Regions from separate parts of the Rhizobium sp. TH2 genome, predicted to be linked through region 3. Evidence: predicted binding sites of a transcription regulator. Region 3 holds the regulator's gene; each other region holds the start of a gene.

What was found. Region 3 encodes LexA, which represses DNA repair genes until DNA is damaged. Its sites were predicted from a motif close to TGTTCNNNNTGTGTTCNG; they were not measured.
Positions count from the first base shown of each region.
Region 1: the regulator LexA is predicted to act here: its motif matches at 890-907, upstream of IHQ71_RS16835 (ribonuclease).
Region 2: the regulator LexA is predicted to act here: its motif matches at 1,298-1,315, upstream of dnaE (DNA polymerase III subunit alpha).

Region 1 covers NZ_CP062231.1:3,402,312-3,404,580, reverse strand. The annotation lists gene IHQ71_RS16840 (alpha/beta hydrolase) at 1-738, opposite strand, end outside; gene IHQ71_RS16835 (ribonuclease) at 1,042-1,728, shown strand; gene ettA (energy-dependent translational throttle protein EttA) at 1,839-2,269, shown strand, end outside.
Region 2 covers NZ_CP062231.1:1,749,016-1,751,284, reverse strand. The annotation lists gene dnaE (DNA polymerase III subunit alpha) at 1-1,094, opposite strand, end outside; gene IHQ71_RS08825 (helix-turn-helix domain-containing protein) at 1,426-2,118, opposite strand.
Region 3 covers NZ_CP062231.1:2,167,222-2,169,490, reverse strand. The annotation lists gene IHQ71_RS10880 (LysR family transcriptional regulator) at 1-316, shown strand, start outside; gene IHQ71_RS10875 (BrnA antitoxin family protein) at 427-663, shown strand; gene lexA (transcriptional repressor LexA) at 839-1,555, shown strand; gene gmd (GDP-mannose 4,6-dehydratase) at 1,843-2,269, shown strand, end outside.

The DNA of each region.
Region 1 (2,269 bases), 1.2 Mb from region 3:
GACCAGATTTATCGCAAGCGTTTTCGGCAGCCGGGCGAGATTCCGATCCTGGCCGGCGCCGATCGACATATCGAGAAGGTCGATCCACAGGGAGACCGAACAGGCAAAACCGCAGAGCGGATCGGCGATGTATTTGTCCACTTCCCGTTCGTCACGGCTCAGCCAATCGAACTCCGTTCGCGCGCCCGCGATCGATTTCGCCCATGGATCGAGCACCAGCCGCTGGCCGAAAAAGCTCGGCACATCCGACCCCTTGAAGAACCGCTCGGCCTTGAGGAGCGCCAGTCCCGCTTGACCGGCAAGCCCCGGATTGAGCTGGGAATTCCAGACACAGAGACCCCGATAGGCCTGCGGCTCAACCTCGGCGGCGCGCGCGGCAATCACGCCGCCCATCGAATGGCCGAAGAGAATGATGGGCAAACCGGGATGGCGGGCCTCGGCGTGTTCTCTCACGGTCTTCAGATCAGCGAGTACTTTTGCCTCGCCGTCGCGTTTGGCGAACCGCCCCGGTTCGGCATCTGGCGCGGTGGTCAGGCCGTGGCCGCGATGGTCGAAGCCGTAGACATGATAGCCGCGCGCGGCCAGGAACCCGGCGAACTGCGCATATCGCAGCGAATGTTCGGCGAGGCCGTGGCTGAGCAGGAATATCGCCCTGGCGGCGCTGTGCGCCGGCTCGTGGTGGGCACTGATCTTCGTCCCGGTCGGGCTATCCAGCGTGAATGCATGTTGATATGTCATGCGTGGAATACGCCTTTCGAATATGCTGGCTCGCTATCTGAACGCGGGCGTCGAAAAAAGCAAGCTTCATCAATAGGTTGCGCTTCGGTTGCAAAAAGTTCGAATTGCAAGCCGAATCCAGCTTGAATTTAATCCCTATATGTATTTAGAATGTACCTGTTATGTTCTCGTTCGCATTAGGAGATTGCGATGTTTGCAAGGGCAGGGAATGGCGCATTCTTGACTAGATTCGGAATGTTTTTGATGATTTTATGTATACTTTCCTTGCCCTTTGCGGCGAAATCGGCGGAAATAGTGTCGCCAGTGAGCAAAGAGCGGAAATCGAGCGACCCCGAGCTGGCAAAAACCAAGCTGATCCTCGGTGTTTCATGGCAGCCGGGCTTCTGCGAAACGAGCCCCAAAACCCCTGAGTGTACCGGCCAGACCTCGGACCGTGTGGACGCGCGGCTTTTTTCGCTGAACGGCCTGTGGAAGTCGCGCAAGACCTATTGCGGCGTCGATAATGCGGTCAAGGAGCAGGACAAGAAGAAGAACTGGCTCGACATGCCGGAGCTTTCCCTTGATGAAGGCGTCCAACTCGAACTCGCGAAGGCGATGCCGGGTGTTGCATCGGGTTTCGACCGCCACCAGTGGATCAAGCATGGCACCTGCTCGGGCTATGTGGCGGACGAATATTACGGCAAGGCGCTCAAGCTGCTCGCGGCGCTCAACACGTCGGAAGTCCAGTCGCTCTTCGAGGATAGTCGCGGAGCCACGCTTGATGAAGCGAAGGTCAAGGCGGCCTTCGAGGCTGCGTTCGGCGCGGGTGCCGGCGACAAGGTGAAGATGCGGTGCCGCAAGGATGGCGACCGGCGGATCATCACTGGGTTGACGATCGGGCTCGGCGACGTGGGCGACGGAGAGGATGATCTCGCATCGCTGATCACTGCGGCCGGCAAGACCAAGTTCGGCTGCGCCGAAGGCGTTGTGGACGAAGCGGGACTTCAGTAAATTACACGAAGGCCCGTTCGCGGGCCTTTAACGTGATTGCTCCCCGGGGATTAATCGCATAAAGACGGACAAAATCTCCACCAGATCCGTCTTTCGAGGAATCCAAGCATATGGCTCGCCAATATATCTATCACATGTCGGAGCTCACCAAAGCTTACGGCGCCAAGAAAATTCTGGAGAATGTCAACCTCTCCTTCTACCCGGATGCCAAGATCGGTATCCTCGGCCCGAACGGAGCCGGTAAATCGACCGTACTCAAGATCATGGCCGGCCTCGACAAGGAATGGCAGGGCGAGGCCTGGCTTTCTGAAGGCGCGACGCTCGGCTATCTGCCGCAGGAGCCGCAGATGGACGAATCCAAGACGGTTCGCGAGAACGTCATGGAAGGCGTGGCCGACAAGACCGCCATACTTGAGCGCTACAACGAACTGATGATGAACTATTCCGACGAGACGGCGGACGAGGGCGCCAAACTCCAGGATGTCATCGACAGCCAGAATCTCTGGGATCTGGATTCACAGGTCGAGATGGCCATGGCAGC
Region 2 (2,269 bases), 420 kb from region 3:
AAGTAGCCGGGGAACTTCATGCCCTCGATGACACCGAGTTCGAATTCCAGCCGGTCGCGATAATCCGTCTCGGTATAGCCAGGTGCCAGGCCGATGGTCTTGAGCCGCATTTCCAGCCCTTCCCAGGACTGGCGCTTCAGTTCTTCCGACTCTGGATCCGTACCCTCAACGGCGGCCTCGCTGGTGAAGCGCGGCAGGATCGGCGCCACGGTCTTGAGGATGAAGGAGCAGCGGCGGGCGATCTCCACCGTGTTGTCGATCGCTTCCGGCAGGTCGGCGAAGAGCTTCGCCATCTCGGCGCGCGACTTGAAATAGTGGTCGGGCGTCAGGCGGAAACGGTTGTCGTCGGAGACCATCGCATTGTGGGCCACCGCCATCAGCGCGTCATGGGCCTCGAAATAATCCAGCGTCGGGAAGAACGGCTCGTTGGTCGCGACGATTGGCAGTTCGAAACGGTAGGCGAGATTTATCATCGCCGCTTCATGCGCGTGGTCGTAATTTCCATGCCGTTGCAGTTCGACATAGAGCCTATCACCGAAGAGCGACGCGAGCGCCCTAAGCCGCGCCTCGGCGACATCGTGCTGACCCTCGACGAGGGCCGAATCCACCGGTCCGCCGCGTGCTCCGGTCAGCGCAATCACGCCGGGAACGGAATCCCCGAGCCAGGACCGCTTGATGTGGATGGTGCCCGGCCCCTCGCCCTGCATGTAGGCGCGACTGACGAGGCCGGACAGTGTGTGATAGCCCTCTGATGTGGCGGCGATCATCACGATTGCCGGCAGCTTGCGCAGTTGCTGCTGGCGGCCGTTCCTGTCGTCGCCGGACTCGTCTTCCATGTCGATCGAGAGCTGGCAGCCGATCAGCGGCTGGAGCCCATCGCCCGAGGCGGTCTTGGAAAATTCGAGCGCGGCAAAGAGATTGTTGGTGTCGGTCAGCCCGATGGCGGGCTGATTGTCGTCGAGCGCCTTGGCGATGATCTTCTTGACGGGCAGTGCGCCCTCGAGCAGCGAATAGGCCGAATGGACCCTCAGATGGACGAATTGCGGGCTCTCGCTAAGCGCCTGTTCCGTCCCCGAATGAGAATCACCTGCCATGCCATGCCACCGTTTCGCGATGGCGGATTCTAGCGACGGGCGGTCGCCTGCGCGAGTCCTGTTTAAGAGACCCTGTCCTTACCCACTAGAAAGTGATCATCAACACAGCGCAGCTGGTTACAAACATGACGATTGAGGTGAACGCTGCCATGTCGCGAAGAAAATCGGTCATTTACGCCTCCTGTTCGTTTATGTTTCTTATTTGTTCCATTTTTGTTCATGAGTCAATGGGGCAAATGCTGGGTGGTTAAGAAAGTGTTGAGAGCGACGAGGGACCGCCCGCTATTCACAGGGGCGGGAGAACTTTGGCCTGGCTGACGTTGGACTGAGGTTACTGCGCCATTCGCTGCACGGTCGCGAAACCGCTCAGGCCAAGCCATTGCTGCATGCTTTTGGCGATCGCAGGATCGCCCTCGATATCAAGTTGGCCTGCATCGGCCTCGCGCCGGATGGTGGTGAGGCCCATCCAGATGGCGGTCATCGACCGCAGCGATCCACGCACCAGCAAGTCGAGATCGTATCCGGGGTCAAAATTGCAGAGATCAGCACTTCCGTTCTCGACCACAAGCCACCAACTCTTCTGCGAGGCAATGAGTTCGGGATACAGAAACTGAATCGTGCAGCGGCGGGACGGCAGATGCCCGGCATCGAGGTTGCGGCGCATGTCCCACATCAGCAGCGAAGGATCGAGATTCTTCAGCGACAGCCTGGATTCCATCCATCGCTGTGCCCAGTTTCCAAGGCCGATGATGAGCGGACGAAGCTCTTCGCCGGCCGGCGTCAGCCCATACTCCACAGCGCCTCCCGGTTTGCGCAATGTCGTGACCACGCCCGACTGTTCGAGTTCCTTGAGACGCTTGGAAAGCAGTGCCGGGGACATTTTGGGGACGCCGCGGCGAAGTTCGTTGAAGCGCGTCGAACCGCAGAGCAATTCGCGCACCACAAGCGTCGTCCAGCGCGAACACAGAATCTCCGACGCCATCGAAACCGGACAGAACTGTCCATACCCACCGCGCTCTTGCATTGGAGACCTCTCAAGGTCGACGAAAAACCCATGATAGTCGAGATTTCCACCAGAACCAACACGTGTCGCCATTCTCAGAAACATGGTCGAGCGACCCGTCTCACCGAGCAGTACAGTTCCTGAACTGGAAGCTGGTCGGAAGTGCAGGCAA
Region 3 (2,269 bases):
GGAGTGGCAATTCGGCAAGGGAACCAAGATTCGTGTGCCGATCTCGACCCGCCTCACCTGCAACACCAATGACGCCGTCATCGATGCGGCGATCGCCGGTTGGGGACTGTCGCGCTTCCAGTCCTATCAGGTCGCCGCTCATGTCAGGGCCGGCCGCCTCAGGACCGTGCTTGCCGAGTTCGAACAGGAACCCGTGCCCATCCACATCGTGCATGCCGAAGGCAGATCCGCCTCCGGCCGCCTCCGCGCATTCGTGGACTTCGCCTCCGAGCGCTTGCGTGCCGATCCGGTGCTTGCCAACCCGGAGAAGGTGTGAGCTCCACGAGCATCCGCCGAAGATAGCGCGTGATCGAATGCGGTGGACGGGAGAGAATTAATCGGAAATGATCGTCGAGATCCTGCAATCAATAAACGGAAAGTGAAACCATGGCCAACACACCCCGCAGACCCGTCAGCGCCATGGATGCCGCTGAAGCATTGTTCAAGCCAGCGAAAAAGGCGGCCGCAGCGCCTGCCGTCGAGCGGCCGGCCTTGCCCAACACCAGGGAACTGGTTTCGCTCAAGATCGACAGCGATGTTCTGGCGTATTTCCAGGAAGCAGGTCCCGGCTGGCAGGAGCGCATCAACGATACATTGCGTGCGGCAATGCCAGGCAAATCCTGAAGATTTCCGCGCGCGATGCGCCACAGTTCATACCAGATTGCTTTTTTTGTGGTCCCACCGCCGAAAATCGCATGATCACATGCAGATATAAGCAAAAATTAAGCCCTTGCAGAACATAAATGGAACATATAGTGTTTGTTCCAGATTTGTTTCACGATTCTGCCGGGGTTTGAACATGCTAACCAGAAAACAGCAGGAATTGCTTCTCTTCATTCACGAGCGGATGAAGGAGTCGGGCATTCCACCATCCTTCGACGAGATGAAGGATGCGCTCGACCTCGCATCCAAATCCGGCATCCACCGTCTGATCACGGCACTGGAGGAGCGCGGCTTCATCCGCCGCCTGCCGAACCGGGCCCGCGCGCTGGAGGTGATCAAGCTGCCCGAGGCCTATTCGCCCAGCGTGAAGCCGGCCGCCAGGGGCTTCTCCCCCAGCGTCATCGAGGGTTCGCTCGGCAAGCCGCAGGCGCCACCACAACCCCGGCCCGCCAACGACGACGTGCTTGATTCCGTGGCCATTCCAGTCATGGGCCGCATCGCGGCGGGTGTGCCCATCTCGGCGATCCAGAACAACACGCACGAGATCGCGGTGCCCGCCGGCATGATCGGCAGCGGTGATCATTTTGCGCTGGAGGTCAAGGGCGACTCGATGATCGAGGCTGGTATCCTCGACGGCGACACGGTCGTTATCCGCACGGGTTCGACCGCAAGTCCCGGCGATATCGTCGTGGCGCTGGTCGATGACGAGGAAGCGACCCTCAAGCGCTTTCGCCGGAAAGGCGCCTCGATCGCGCTCGAAGCGGCAAATCCCGCATACGAAACCCGCATTTTTGGCCCGGACCGCGTGAAGGTTCAGGGCAAGCTCGTAGGGCTCATCCGCCGTTATCACTGAGCATCTTGGCAGGGCCGGGAACTTTTCCCGGCCCGTGCGTTTTCCGCCGGGCAGAGCCATATTTGCGAGTCGAAGGCGGGACGATTGCAGTCTTACGCGTCCTCCGATAAGGAGAAGCGAAGGGTCAGAATTTCCGGAAATTTCTGCTTTTGTCCGTCCCCTCCGGGGTGATCGGTTAATTGTTGTGCTGTGTTCCGGCCTTCCGACATTTTGCCGCCCCAATCCGCCTCTAGCGCGGAGGCAAGCAGGCAAATAGCCCAGAGATTGCATTCGACAGGAGAATCCATTTGAGCAACGACAAGAGAAAAGTAGCCCTTGTTACCGGCATTACGGGCCAGGATGGCGCCTATCTCGCCGAGCTGCTTCTGAGCAAGGGTTACATCGTCCACGGCATCAAGCGCCGCTCGTCGTCGTTCAACACCAGCCGCATCGAGAACATCTACCAGGATCCGCACGAGAAGGATCAGCGGTTCATCCTGCATTACGGAGACATGACGGATTCGACCAACCTGATCCGCATCGTACAGGAAGCCCAGCCGGACGAGATCTACAATCTCGCCGCCCAGAGCCATGTGCGCGTGTCCTTCGAGACGCCTGAATATACCGCCAATGCCGACGGCATCGGCACGTTGCGCCTGCTTGAGGCCATCCGCATCCTGAAGATGGAGAAGAAGACCCGCTTCTACCAGGCCTCCACGTCGGAGCTTTACGGCT